Regions from separate parts of the Microbacterium sp. ABRD28 genome, predicted to be linked through region 2. Evidence: predicted binding sites of a transcription regulator. Region 2 holds the regulator's gene; the other holds the start of a gene.
The links. The regulator HrcA, encoded in region 2, represses chaperone genes, less so after heat shock. The targets are predictions, from matches to a motif close to TTNGCACTCGNNNNNNNCGAGTGCNAA.
Positions count from the first base shown of each region.

Region 1: a site for HrcA is predicted at 3,012-3,038, ahead of groL (chaperonin GroEL). Genes of this name have one in related genera too.

Region 1 covers NZ_CP031015.1:2,705,501-2,711,724, forward strand. The annotation lists gene DT073_RS13030 (bile acid:sodium symporter family protein) at 1-572, shown strand, start outside; gene DT073_RS13035 (DUF2461 domain-containing protein) at 583-1,251, opposite strand; gene groL (chaperonin GroEL) at 1,356-2,975, opposite strand; gene DT073_RS13045 (cold-shock protein) at 3,132-3,332, opposite strand; gene DT073_RS13050 (LytR C-terminal domain-containing protein) at 3,463-4,065, opposite strand; gene DT073_RS13055 (DUF3263 domain-containing protein) at 4,143-4,388, opposite strand; gene DT073_RS13060 (DUF2332 domain-containing protein) at 4,419-5,444, opposite strand; gene msrB (peptide-methionine (R)-S-oxide reductase MsrB) at 5,565-5,972, shown strand; gene DT073_RS13070 (nitroreductase family protein) at 5,978-6,224, shown strand, end outside.
Region 2 covers NZ_CP031015.1:2,138,335-2,144,558, reverse strand. The annotation lists gene DT073_RS10365 (DUF1990 domain-containing protein) at 1-85, shown strand, start outside; gene hemW (radical SAM family heme chaperone HemW) at 88-1,299, shown strand; gene hrcA (heat-inducible transcriptional repressor HrcA) at 1,402-2,442, shown strand; gene dnaJ (molecular chaperone DnaJ) at 2,492-3,610, shown strand; gene DT073_RS10345 (16S rRNA (uracil(1498)-N(3))-methyltransferase) at 3,614-4,342, shown strand; gene DT073_RS10340 (HIT domain-containing protein) at 4,366-4,713, shown strand; gene DT073_RS10335 (PhoH family protein) at 4,757-5,785, shown strand; gene ybeY (rRNA maturation RNase YbeY) at 5,782-6,224, shown strand, end outside.

The DNA.
Region 1 (6,224 bases), 570 kb from region 2:
CCCTGGTGCTGACACCTCTGATGCTCGCCCTCTACGGGTCGTTCATCTTCACCGAATCGACCGACCTGCAGATCCCGATCGTGAACATCGTCGTCACCCTGGCCACCCTCCTCATCCCGGTGGTCGCGGGGATGCTCGTGCGGAGATTCAGTGCGAACGTCGGAGCGGTGATGGAACTGCTCGGCGGCTTCTTCGGCCTGTTCTTCATCGTGTTCCTCATGGCGACGTGGGTGCCGCGCAACTGGGGACTGCTGACCTCCACGCCGTGGCAGACCTATCTCGTCGCGATCGGACTCGGTCTGTTCGGCATCGCCATCGCGTACGGGATCGCCCGCGCCATCCGCCTGCACCCGATGAATGCGCGCACGATCGGTCTGGAGACGGGGATCCAGAACGGACCACTCGCGATCGCGATCGTGCTGCTGAGCTTCTCGGGGAACCCCGACATCGGGCTGATCCTGATCGTCCCGGCGCTGTACTCGCTGTTCATCGTCATCGTGTCGACGTTCGTGACGCTGTGGTTCCGGCGCGCGAACCTTGCGGAGGAGCAGAAGATCCCGAGCCTCCTCTGACAGGAATCCGTCAGCGCCGACCGGGCCGCTCGCGATCGGGGCGCATCAGCAGGTCCCCCAGGTTCTGCGCGATCCACCCGTTCCACATTCCCACGCCGCGCCAGGCGTCGCTGACGATGTCGAACACCTCGGGGCCCCACATCCAGTCCGCGAGCGGCTCGGTGCGCCCGACCGCCAGGTGCTTGAGACGCAGCAGCTCGATCCGGGGGTGGTCGATGGAGTACCCCCTCGGCGCGGTGCGCAACGCGTCCTCGCTCATCGGCACGAGGTCGTCCTCGGCAAGCGCCGAGAGGAGACCCTCCACCTCGGGGCCACGACGGTCGTCGTCGACGAGCTCACGGAATCGCGCGAGCGCGGCCGGCGGAACGTCGTACGAACCGCCGCCGATGAGAAGTCCGGTGGCCGAGAGCTGCAGGTAGTACGCGACCGGCGTGAGCGAGACCATCCCGATGTGCAGCTTGTAGGGCGACTTGTCGGCGCTGAACCGCACATCGCGGTTCGGCCGGAAGATCTTCAGCTGACCGAACTCCGGCTCGAGCTCGGCGGCGAGCGCCTCGAACGGACCACGCACGACCGCGTCGTAGCGGGCCTTGTTCGCGAGCCACCATTCGCGGGTGTTGTCGGCGGCGAGGTCGTCGTAGAAGCGCGGGGCGTCGGAGTCCAGTCCGTCGAAGGCCATGCGGCAGATGGTAGCCGTCGGGATCCGGGATGAGGACCGGAATGCTCCGGTCACACGCAGAAGCGCCCCTCCTGGAGGAGAGGCGCCTCTGTGTGGGACTGCTATCAGAAGTCCATGCCACCCGTGGGGTCGGCGGGCGCCGCGGCAGCCTTCTCGGGCTTGTCGGCGACCACGACCTCGGTGGTGAGGAACAGGCCGGCGATCGACGCGGCGTTCTGCAGCGCCGAGCGGGTGACCTTGGCCGGGTCGATGATGCCCTGCGCGAACAGGTCACCGTACTCGCCGGTCGCAGCGTTCAGGCCGTGACCGACCGGCAGCTCGGCGACCTTGTTGGCCACGACACCGGGCTCGAGACCGGCGTTCAGGGCGATCTGCTTCAGCGGAGCCTCGATGGCGACCTTGACGATGTTCGCACCGGTGGCCTCGTCACCCACGAGCTCGAGAGCCTCGAAGGCGATCTTGCCGGCCTGGATCAGCGCGACACCACCACCGGGGACGATGCCCTCCTCGACGGCAGCCTTCGCGTTGCGGACGGCGTCCTCGATGCGGTGCTTGCGCTCCTTCAGCTCGACCTCGGTGGCCGCACCCGCCTTGATGACGGCCACGCCGCCGGCGAGCTTGGCGAGGCGCTCCTGGAGCTTCTCGCGGTCGTAGTCGCTGTCGGTGTTGTCGATCTCGCGACGGATCTGGGTCACGCGACCCTCGATCTGCGCAGCGTCGCCGGCACCTTCGACGATGGTGGTCTCGTCCTTGGTGATGATGACCTTGCGCGCACGGCCGAGCAGGTCGAGGGTGGCGTTCTCGAGCTTGAGACCGACCTCCTCGGTGATGACCTGGCCGCCGGTGAGGATCGCGATGTCCTGCAGCTGCGCCTTGCGACGGTCGCCGAAGCCGGGAGCCTTGACGGCAGCCGACTTGAAGATGCCGCGGATCTTGTTCAGCACCAGGGTCGCCAGCGCCTCACCCTCGACGTCCTCGGCGATGATGACGAGCTCCTTGCCGTCCTGGATCACCTTGTCGACGACGGGCAGAAGGTCCTTGATGTTGGAGATCTTCTGGTTGGCGATCAGGATGTAGGGGTCTTCGAAGACCGCTTCCTGACGCTCGGGGTCGGTGACGAAGTAGGGGTTGATGAAGCCCTTGTCGAAACGCATACCCTCGGTGAGCTCGAGCTCGGTGCCGAACGTCTGCGACTCCTCGACGGTGACCACGCCCTCCTTGCCGACCTTGTCGATCGCCTCGGCGATCAGGTCGCCGATGGTGGGGTCAGCCGCGGAGATCGACGCGGTCGCGGCGATCTGCTCCTTGGACTCGACCTCCTTGGCGTCGGCCAGCAGCTGGTCGGTCACGGCCTTGACGGCCTTCTCGATACCGCGCTTGAGCGAGATCGGGTCGGCACCGGCGGCGACGTTGCGCAGACCCTCGCGAACGAGCGCCTGGGCGAGCACGGTCGCGGTGGTCGTACCGTCACCGGCGACGTCGTCGGTCTTCTTCGCGACCTCCTTGACCAGCTCGGCGCCGATCTTCTCGTAGGGGTCGTCCAGCTCGATCTCCTTGGCGATCGAGACACCGTCGTTGGTGATCGTGGGGGCGCCCCACTTCTTCTCCAGCACGACGTTGCGACCGCGGGGACCCAGGGTCACCTTGACGGCGTCGGCCAGGGTGTTCAGGCCGCGCTCGAGGCCGCGACGGGCCTCCTCATCGAAAGCGATGATCTTTGCCATGTGTGTGTCGTCCCTCCCGGACGTAGGCTTTCGGACTTAGCACTCAACAATCACGAGTGCTAATCCATTCTGGCACTCGGCATGGGTGAGTGCAAGCCACGGCACACGCGGCGTGTGGCGGGTCGGCGCGCGACGCCGACCCGCGTCATCCGCTTCTCAGACGACGCGGACCGATTCGGCCTGCGGGCCCTTCTGTCCCGACCCGACGGTGAACTCGACGGTCTGACCCTCCTCGAGAACCCGGAACCCGGTCATGTCGATGTTCGAGTAGTGGACGAAGACATCCTGACCGTCACCGGCGGTGATGAAACCGTAACCCTTCTCGGCGTTGAACCACTTGACGGTGCCCTGTGTCATGGCGAACTCTCCTGTACTGCGGCGGGACAGGGCCCATGCTAGGGACCGCCGACAGGCGGGAACCGGCTCTCACGCGATTGTTGACATGCCCGCTGTCAAACATTTACGCGGGCGAAACACATCTCTCGGTTCAGGGAGCGGGTGTCTCTTCGGCGGGCGCGTCGGTCGTGCGGTCCAGCCCGATGACGACGGTCAGCTGCAGAGCCTGGCTCTCGTCCTCCGGGGTGTTCGGGTCGTCGGCGAGCTGGTAGACATCGGTCTGCTCGATGCGTGCGCCGCCGAGCACGAGGTCGGCGAGACCCGCGGCGGCCGCCTGGTCTCCGGGGAAGGCGTAGTAGACCGTGGTCTCGGCGAAGTCGGTCGTCCCGGCGCCGCTGGCCGAGACGGCGTCGGCGGACCATCCGGCCGCGACGATCTCATCCTTCACCTGGGTCGCCAGCCCCTGCTCCGGCGTGGCGTTGAGCACCTGCACCGAGTACGACGTGTCGATCACCGGCTCGACCGTGGGTTGCGGTGACGCCGTCGGCTCGGCGTCGGGGGCGAGCTGGATGCGCCCCGACGTCAGCAGAGTTCCGAAGATGCCGACGACGATGAGCACGATGGTGGCCAGGCTCGCCCAGAGCAGCACCACTCCCGGACGCATCCGGGGATTCTCCGCACGGTGGGCGCCGACACGTCCTCCGTCCGCGGGGAGGTCATCGAAGCGATCCCGCGGATAGGTCCTTTTCGGCACCAGAAGATGCTACCGAAGCGGGCAGAGGCAACCTAAGCGTCAGCTGGACGGAAGATCCCCCTGCCGCGTCGCCGCCCTCAGCGCCCGGTGGCGGCGGTGCGGATGACCCGCGCGCGCAGGCGCGCGTCGCGGATGCGGCGCAGACGCTTGACCAGCATGGGGTCGTACTCCTGCGCTTCGGTGGTGTCGATGAGCCGTGTGAGCAGCTGGTAATACCGCCCTGGAGACATACCGAGCCGAAGGCGGATGGCCTCTTCCTTGGCGCTGCCGTGTCGCGTCCACAGCGCCTCGAAGTCGAGGATCAGCCGATCTCGTTCACTCAAGGGCCTGTCACTCAGGGGCACCCGCCCACGCTAACCCCGGGCCCCCTGCTCCCCCGCGCGCCACTCCACGAATCCGCCGAGCGGATCGACCTCGGCGCAGGGATTCCCGTCGATCGCGAGGACGAACCCCGACCATCGCCGGGGATCGAGAGGGGGATGCCACTGGTCGGCCATGTCCGCGGGGGTGAGGGTGATCCACCGCGCCCCCACCGTGGCGCCGAGCGCGTCGATCTCTGCGCGCAGACGCTGCCGACCCGCGCGCGGGATGTGCGGGAGGACTCCGGGGGTGGTGATCACGAGAGTGGCCTCCGCGGGAGCGGAGGCGGCGGCCTGCGCCACCACGCCCGGTTCCGAGGCGTCACCCCACCACATCCGCGGCGGATCCGCCGCCGCGATGTCGAGCGCGGCCATGACGCGCTCTTGTCGTCCCGTCTCGCCCGGCCAGACCAGGGCGGCGAGGAATGTGCGATCCGCCGCGTCCGCGGCATCCAGGGGTGCGAGATCGACTCCTGCACGCCAGACCACCTCGGGCAGCGTCAGCGTCTCGGCGAGGCGTTCAGCGCCAGGTCCCCGGAGCGCACTGTCGAGGATGACCGCGGAGGGCCCGTCGACGGGGTCGAGGGCGGGCCCGTCGGCATACCGGTAGGAATACCGGTCGGGATACAGGCACAGGCCGGCACTCGCGCCGATCTCGAGCAGGGCGATCGGTCCCGTGATGGCGGAGAGCGCAGGAAGGAGCGCGGCGCAGCGAAGAGGCTCGTTGGTCTGCAGCGAGCGGGCCGCGCACTCCTCGACCACGGCCCGCGCGTGGCGCTTCGTCCACGCCGCCCACGCGGGGTAGTCGTCCTCCGGTGCACCGAGGAGACGCGTGACGGCGAACACGAGAGGCGGCTGACGGTGCGTCGCGGGGATCCTCGCGAGGATTCGCTGCACCGCCCGGTCGCCCGACACCCCGGCGGCCCAGGCTTCGTACAGCATCGAGCGCCCCGGCGCTTCGATCTCGGCGAACCTGCGATACCGCTCGGCGACGTCAACGACAGCATCGGAGTCGGGCATCGTCCCATCGTGCCGCGGTCGAGCGTCGTCGGCATCACCGATGTGTCGCCGCGTGTACGCGCATGGCGGACCAGGCGCCCCGGGTCGCGGGTCTGCGGTTGAATGGATGCAGGAGGTTCCATGTCTTACACGGTGGACAAGTCCGACGAGCAGTGGCGAGCCGAGCTCACCCCCGAGCAGTACGCGGTTCTGCGCGAGTCGGCGACCGAGCGCCCCTGGACCGGAGAGTTGCTCGACGAGGAACGCGCGGGTCTCTACGCCTGCGCCGCCTGCGGCGCCGAGCTGTTCAAGAGCGGTACGAAGTTCGACTCCCACTGCGGGTGGCCGAGCTTCTACGAGTCGATCCGACCCGAAGCCGTCGAGCTCATCGAGGACAACAGTCACGGGATGGTGCGCACCGAGGTGCGCTGCGCCGCCTGCGGGTCGCATCTCGGCCACGTCTTCCCCGACGGCTTCGGCACTCCGACCGGTGATCGGTACTGCATGAACTCGCTCGCTCTGGACTTCACGCCCGAACCGTCCGCGTGAGTGCGATGAGTGAGGCGGTGTACGACGCCGTCGCCGGTCGACGCTCGTGGTCTCGTGTGACGGCCGACGCGCCGACGCACGAGGAGCTGGTCCGGCTCGTCGCCGCGGCCGGGAGGGTGGCCGACCATTCCTCCCTGCGCCCCTGGAGACTGATCGAATTGCGCGGCGCCGACCGCGATCGACTCGGCCGGGCGATCAACAAGGCCGAGGGGCACAAGGGCGCATCCACGAAGCCCCAGCGTGCGCCCCTCC
Region 2 (6,224 bases):
CCCCGCTCTCACCCGGCGCCGCCGTCGCGAACTGTTCACCCGCTACCTGCGTGCCATCTCCCCGCTGTACGCCACCCCCGCCTGAGCGTGGGAGCCGCGCTTCCCCTCGGTGAACCCGCCCCGGCCGACGGCTCGCTGCCGGCCGGCACGGTCATCGACCCGTCGGTGCCCTTCGGCGCCTATCTACACATCCCCTTCTGCCGGGTGCGCTGCGGGTACTGCGATTTCAACACCTACACCGCCACCGAGCTACGCGGCGCCAGGCAGGACGACTACGCCGACACTCTGTTGCGCGAAGTGGAGCTGGCCCGCCGCGTGCTGTCCGAGACCGGGCGGCTGCGACCGGTCGAGACGGTGTTCTTCGGCGGGGGCACGCCCACCCTTCTTCCCGCCGACGACCTCGTGCGCATGCTCGAGGGCGTGCGTGCGGCGTTTCCGGGGGCCATCGAGCCCGAAGTGACGGTGGAGGCCAACCCCGACACCGTCGACGAGGCGGTCGCACGCCGCCTCGCGGAGGCCGGGGTGACCAGGCTGTCGATCGGCATGCAGTCCGCTGTTCCTCCTGTGCTGGCGACGCTGGATCGCTCGCACCGCACCGACGCGGTGGCCACCGCCGTGGCTGCCGCCCGCGAAGCCGGGCTCGGTGTCAGCATCGATCTGATCTACGGCGCACCGGGAGAATCACTGGCCGACTGGCGCGTCTCGCTCGAGACGGCGATCGCGCTCGACCCCGACCACCTCTCCGCCTACGCCCTCATCGTCGAGGAGGGGACGGCGCTGGCCCGCCGCATCCGACGCGGGGAACTCGCCCTCCCCGACGACGATCTGCAGGCGGAGATGTACGAGCTCGCAGACGATCTGCTCACCGGGGCGGGGCTGTCGTGGTACGAGGTGTCCAACTGGGCTCGGACCCCCGCCGATCGCTGTCGCCACAATGCCGCGTACTGGCGGGGCAGCGACTGGTGGGGGTTCGGCCCCGGCGCGCACGGCCATGTGGCCGGAACCCGCTTCTGGAACGTGCGTCATCCGGCCGCCTACGCCCAACGGCTCGCCGAGGGCCTGTCTCCCGCAGCGGGGCGCGAGGTCCTGTCACCGTCATCCCGGCTCCTCGAGGCGGTTCTCCTCGGCGTCCGCACCCGCGAGGGTCTGGCCACCTCGTCCCTCCCACCGGGCGCGGATGCCGCCCTCCCGGGGCTCGTGGCGGACGGCCTGGTCGAACCTCAGACCATCGACCGGGTGCGGCTGACCCGGCGCGGCCGACTCCTGGCCGACCACGTCGTTCGCACGCTCACGGCCTGACATGCCGTGATCCGGCCGTCCGACGTCGAGGGTGTTCCGATAGAATTGGCACTCGGATCCCACGAGTGCCAGGGGTGTCGGCAGGCCGACGAAGGGGGTGTCATGGTCAGCGAACGCGGATTGCAGGTGCTGCGCGCCATCGTGCAGGACTACGTCGACACGCGCGAACCCGTCGGCAGCAAGGCCATCGTCGAGCGTCACGCCTTCGGCGTGTCCGCCGCCACCATCCGCAACGACATGGCTCTGCTCGAAGACGAAGACCTCATCGTCGCCCCGCACACGTCGTCGGGGCGGGTCCCGACCGACAAGGGCTACCGCGTCTTCGTCGATCACCTCGCCCAGGTCCGGCCTCTGAGCCCCGCCCAGCGGACGGCCATCTCGTCGTTCTTGGAAGGTCCCTCGGATCTCGACGAAGTGCTCGCCCGCACGGTGCGCGCTCTGACGGTCCTCACCGGGCACGTCGCGATCGTGCAGTATCCGTCTTTCGCGCGGGCGACGGTCTCCCACGTGGAGCTCGTACGCCTCGACGCACTGAAGGTGCTGGTCATCGTCGTCACCGACACCGGCCGGGTCTCGCAGCGACTCGCGTTCCCGGGAATGGAGATCGATGAGGACCGGATGCAGCGGATCCGCGGCCGGGTCTCCGACCTCGTCGTCGGAGTGCCGGTGCGGGAGGGCGTCGCCGGGGTCGCGACCGCCGTCGAGGCGGGCGAGACCCCCGGGGATCCCGACGGCCCCGCGCTCCAGGCGATCCTCCGGGTCATCGGGGAGGAACTGGACGGCTTCCGCCAGGACCGACTCGTGCTCGCCGGCAGCGCCAACCTCGCCCGCAGCGAAGCGGATTTCCGCGGCAGCATCTATCCGCTGCTGGAGGCCATCGAAGAGCAGGTGACACTGCTGAGGCTCATGGGAGAGATGGTCGCCGACGATCAGGGCCTCGCGGCGAGCATCGGCCGCGAGAACGAGCCCTTCGGCCTGAGCGAAGCGTCCGTCGTCGCGAGCGACTACGACGCGACGGGCTCTCGTGCTCGCGTCGGCGTGCTCGGACCGACCCGCATGGACTACCCGACCAACCTCGCGGCCGTCCGGGCCGTGGCGAGGTACCTCACTCGTCTCCTGGACGAAGACGAGAACGCCCGCTGACGACAGCATTCCGCAGACTCCCCGCGCCCGGCGCGGCAGGAAGGTGAAAGTGGCTGACCACTACGAAGTACTCGGTGTGGCGCGTGACGCCAGCCCCGACGACATCAAGCGCGCCTACCGACGGCTGGCGCGAGAGCTGCACCCCGACGTCAATCCCGGTGAGGACGCGGCGGAGCGGTTCAAGCTCGTCACGCACGCCTACGACGTGCTGAGCGACCCCGACCAGCGCGCCCGCTACGACGTCGGCGGCGACACCGCCTTCGGCGGAGCCGCCGGCGGGTTCGGCGGGTTCAGCGACATCTTCGAGACCTTCTTCGGCGGGGGAGGAGGCGGCGGGGCGCGCGGTGCCCGGCCGCGCTCACGGCGCGAACGCGGTCAAGACGCGCTGGTTCGGATCAACCTCGAGCTCAAGGACGTCGTGTTCGGCGTGCACCGCGACATCGAGGTCGACACCGCCGTGGTGTGCGAGACGTGCACCGGATCGTGCTGCCAACCCGGCACCTCACCCGTCACGTGCGACATCTGCCACGGCACGGGCCACGTTCAGCGGCAGGTCCGAAGCCTCCTCGGCAATGTCGTCACCTCCCAGCCGTGCTCGGTATGCCAGGGGTACGGCACGACGATCCCGTATCCCTGCGCCACCTGCCAGGGGCAGGGGCGGGTTCGCTCACGCCGCACGGTCTCGATCGACGTACCGGCGGGCGTCGAGAGCGGTCTGCGTCTGCAACTGCCCGGGTCGGGCGAGGTGGGCCCCGCCGGCGGACCCAACGGCGATCTCTACCTCGAGGTGAACATCGCACCCGACCCGGTGTTCTCGCGCGACGGCGATGACCTGCTGGCGACGCTCGAGGTGTCGATGCCCGACGCGATCCTCGGCACCCACACGACGATCGACTCGCTCGACGGACCGGTCGACCTCGAACTGAGGGCCGGCGTGCAGTCCGGCGACGTGCTGACCATCAAGGGGCGCGGCATCACACCGCTGCGCGGCTCGCAGCGCGGCGATCTTCGCGTCGGCGTGCAGGTGGTGACCCCCACACGGCTCGACCACCGGGAGCGCGCCCTCATCGAAGAGCTCGCCAAGCGCACCAAGCCCGCCCCGCCGCGCCTCTCCGAATTCCACCAGGGCCTGTTCGCCAAGCTCCGGGATCGTTTCCGGAACGGCTGAGCGGTGCCCCTGCACTTCTTGGCCTCCGAGGCGACCACGACGCCCGTCGGCGGCGTCGTGACCCTGACCGGTGCCGAGGCGAAGCACGCCGCCACGGTGCGGCGGGTGCGCGTCGGTGAGAGTGTGACCGTCGGCGACGGCGCCGGGGTGTGGCTCGAGGGCGCCTGCGAGTCGGTGTCCCCGTCGTCGGTGGCAGTGCGGGTGTCGGCGAGATCGCAGATCGCCGCCCCTGCCCCTCGCGTGGTCCTGGTCCAAGCCCTGGCCAAGGGCGACCGCGACGAACTGGCCGTTCAGGCCGCGACCGAGCTCGGCGTGGACGAGATCATCCCCTGGCAAGCCGCGCGGAGCATCTCCCGCTGGGACGCGGCCAAGGCGGCCAAGGGACGAGAGCGGTGGCAGACGATCGCCCGGGAGGCGGCGAAGCAGGCCCACCGGCCCTGGGTTCCCCTCGTGTCCGAGCCGGTCACGACGGCCGCGATCGCGGCGCGTGCGGACAGCGACCTCGTCGTCGTCCTCGAGCCGACGGCGTCCGAGCGGCTGAGCGGGCTTGCCTCGTCGAGCCGCGACCTGCTGCTCGTGGTCGGTCCCGAGGGTGGCATCACCCCGCAGGAACTCGCCCTGCTGGAAGACGCCGGAGCGACCCTCCGTCGCCTCGGCGAATCCGTCCTGCGCACCTCGACGGCGGGTCCCGCAGCGATCGCCGTCGTCAGCGGTGCCCTCGGTCGCTGGTGACGGCCCCTCGGTAGACTTCCTCCATGAGCGAACCGTCGGTCTTCAGCCGTATCCTCACCGGCGACATCCCGGGAGAGATCCTCACCGAGACGGAGAACGTCTTCGCCATCCGCGACATCGCCCCCCAGGCCCCCGTGCACCTGCTCGTCATTCCCAAGACCGAGCGCTACCGCGACGTGGGGGAGCTCGCCGCAGGCGACCCGGCACTCCTGAGCGAAATGGTCGCGCTGGCCGGATCGCTCGCGGCGCAGCACGCCGACGGCGATTACCGCCTCGTGTTCAACACCGGCGCCAACGCCGGACAGACGGTCTTCCACGTGCACGCGCACGTCCTCGCCGGGGGCCTGCAAGAGAAGGAGCTTCGTGCCTGACACCCCACCCGCCGTCGAGCGCGTCCTCGCGGACGGCGTCGCCATGGTCCAGCTGCTCGGTCCGCAGGACCGTCTGCTGCGCGTGGTCGAGAAGGAGCATCCCGATGTCGACGTGCACGTGCGCGGCAACGAGATCACCCTCACCGGCGATGCCGACGCCGTGGCCGCCGCCCGCGTGCTGGTCCACGAGTTGCTCGCGATGACCAAGGCGGGACAGAGCCTCGGCCCCGCCGATGTCACCTCCGCCGACCGGATCCTCCGCAGCGACGGCGGACCCCGCCCGTCCGAGGTTCTCGGCGAGCCACTGCTGTCGACGCGGGGCCGCGTCATCCGCCCCAAGACCCTCGGACAGAAGGCGTACGTCGACGCGATCGACGATCACACGATCGTCTTCGGCATCGGACCGGCCGGTACCGGCAAGACCTATCTGGCGATGGCGAAGGCCGTCCAGGCGCTGCAGCGCAAAGAGGTCAACCGGATCATCCTCACCCGTCCGGCGGTGGAGGCGGGGGAGCGTCTGGGCTTCCTCCCGGGAACGCTCACCGACAAGATCGACCCGTACCTGCGTCCGCTCTACGACGCCCTCAACGAGATGATGGATCCCGAGATCGTGCCCAAGCTCATCGCCAGCGGCACGATCGAGGTCGCTCCGCTGGCGTACATGCGCGGGCGCACCCTCAACGACTCGTTCGTCGTCCTCGACGAGGCCCAGAACACCACGCCCGAGCAGATGAAGATGTTCCTGACCAGGCTCGGGTTCGGGACCAAGATGGTCGTGACCGGTGACATCACTCAGATCGACCTCCCGCAGGGCGCCTCGGGGCTGCGCCTGGTCACCCGCGTGCTCGATCGCATCGACGACATCCACTTCTCCTTCCTCACGAGCGATGACGTCGTACGCCACACCCTGGTGGGCCGGATCGTGGACGCGTACAGCGAATTCGACGAGCGGCGCCTGGCTGCGCGTCGCGAACGCGACGAGGCGACCGAGCTGGCTGGTCGCGCGGAGCGTCGCGCCGCGACCCGGGCCCCGGGCCCTCGCGACCGCCTTCCGAAACGGGGACGCCAGTGACGATCGAGATCACCAACGAATCCGGGATGCCGGTCGATGAGACCGTGCTCCTCCGGCTCATGGAGCACAACTTCGGCGAACTGCACGTCAGCTCGGAAGCCGACGTGGCGATCCTCCTGGTCGATGAGGGCGCGATGGAGTCGCTTCACCTGCAGTGGATGGATGAGCCGGGGCCGACCGACGTGCTGAGCTTCCCGATGGACGAGCTGCGGCCCGGCACCGAGGAGTCGCCCACGTCGGCGGGGCTCCTCGGCGACATCGTCCTCTGCCCCCAGGTGGCCGAGACCCAGGCGACGGCCGCTCGGCACTCGACCATGGACGAACTGGTCATGCTCACCACCCATGGCCTGCTGCATCTGCTCGGCTTCGATCATGCCGAGCCCGAGGAGGAGAAGGAGATGTTCGGGATCCAGCGCGATCTCATCGTCTCCTTCCAGAT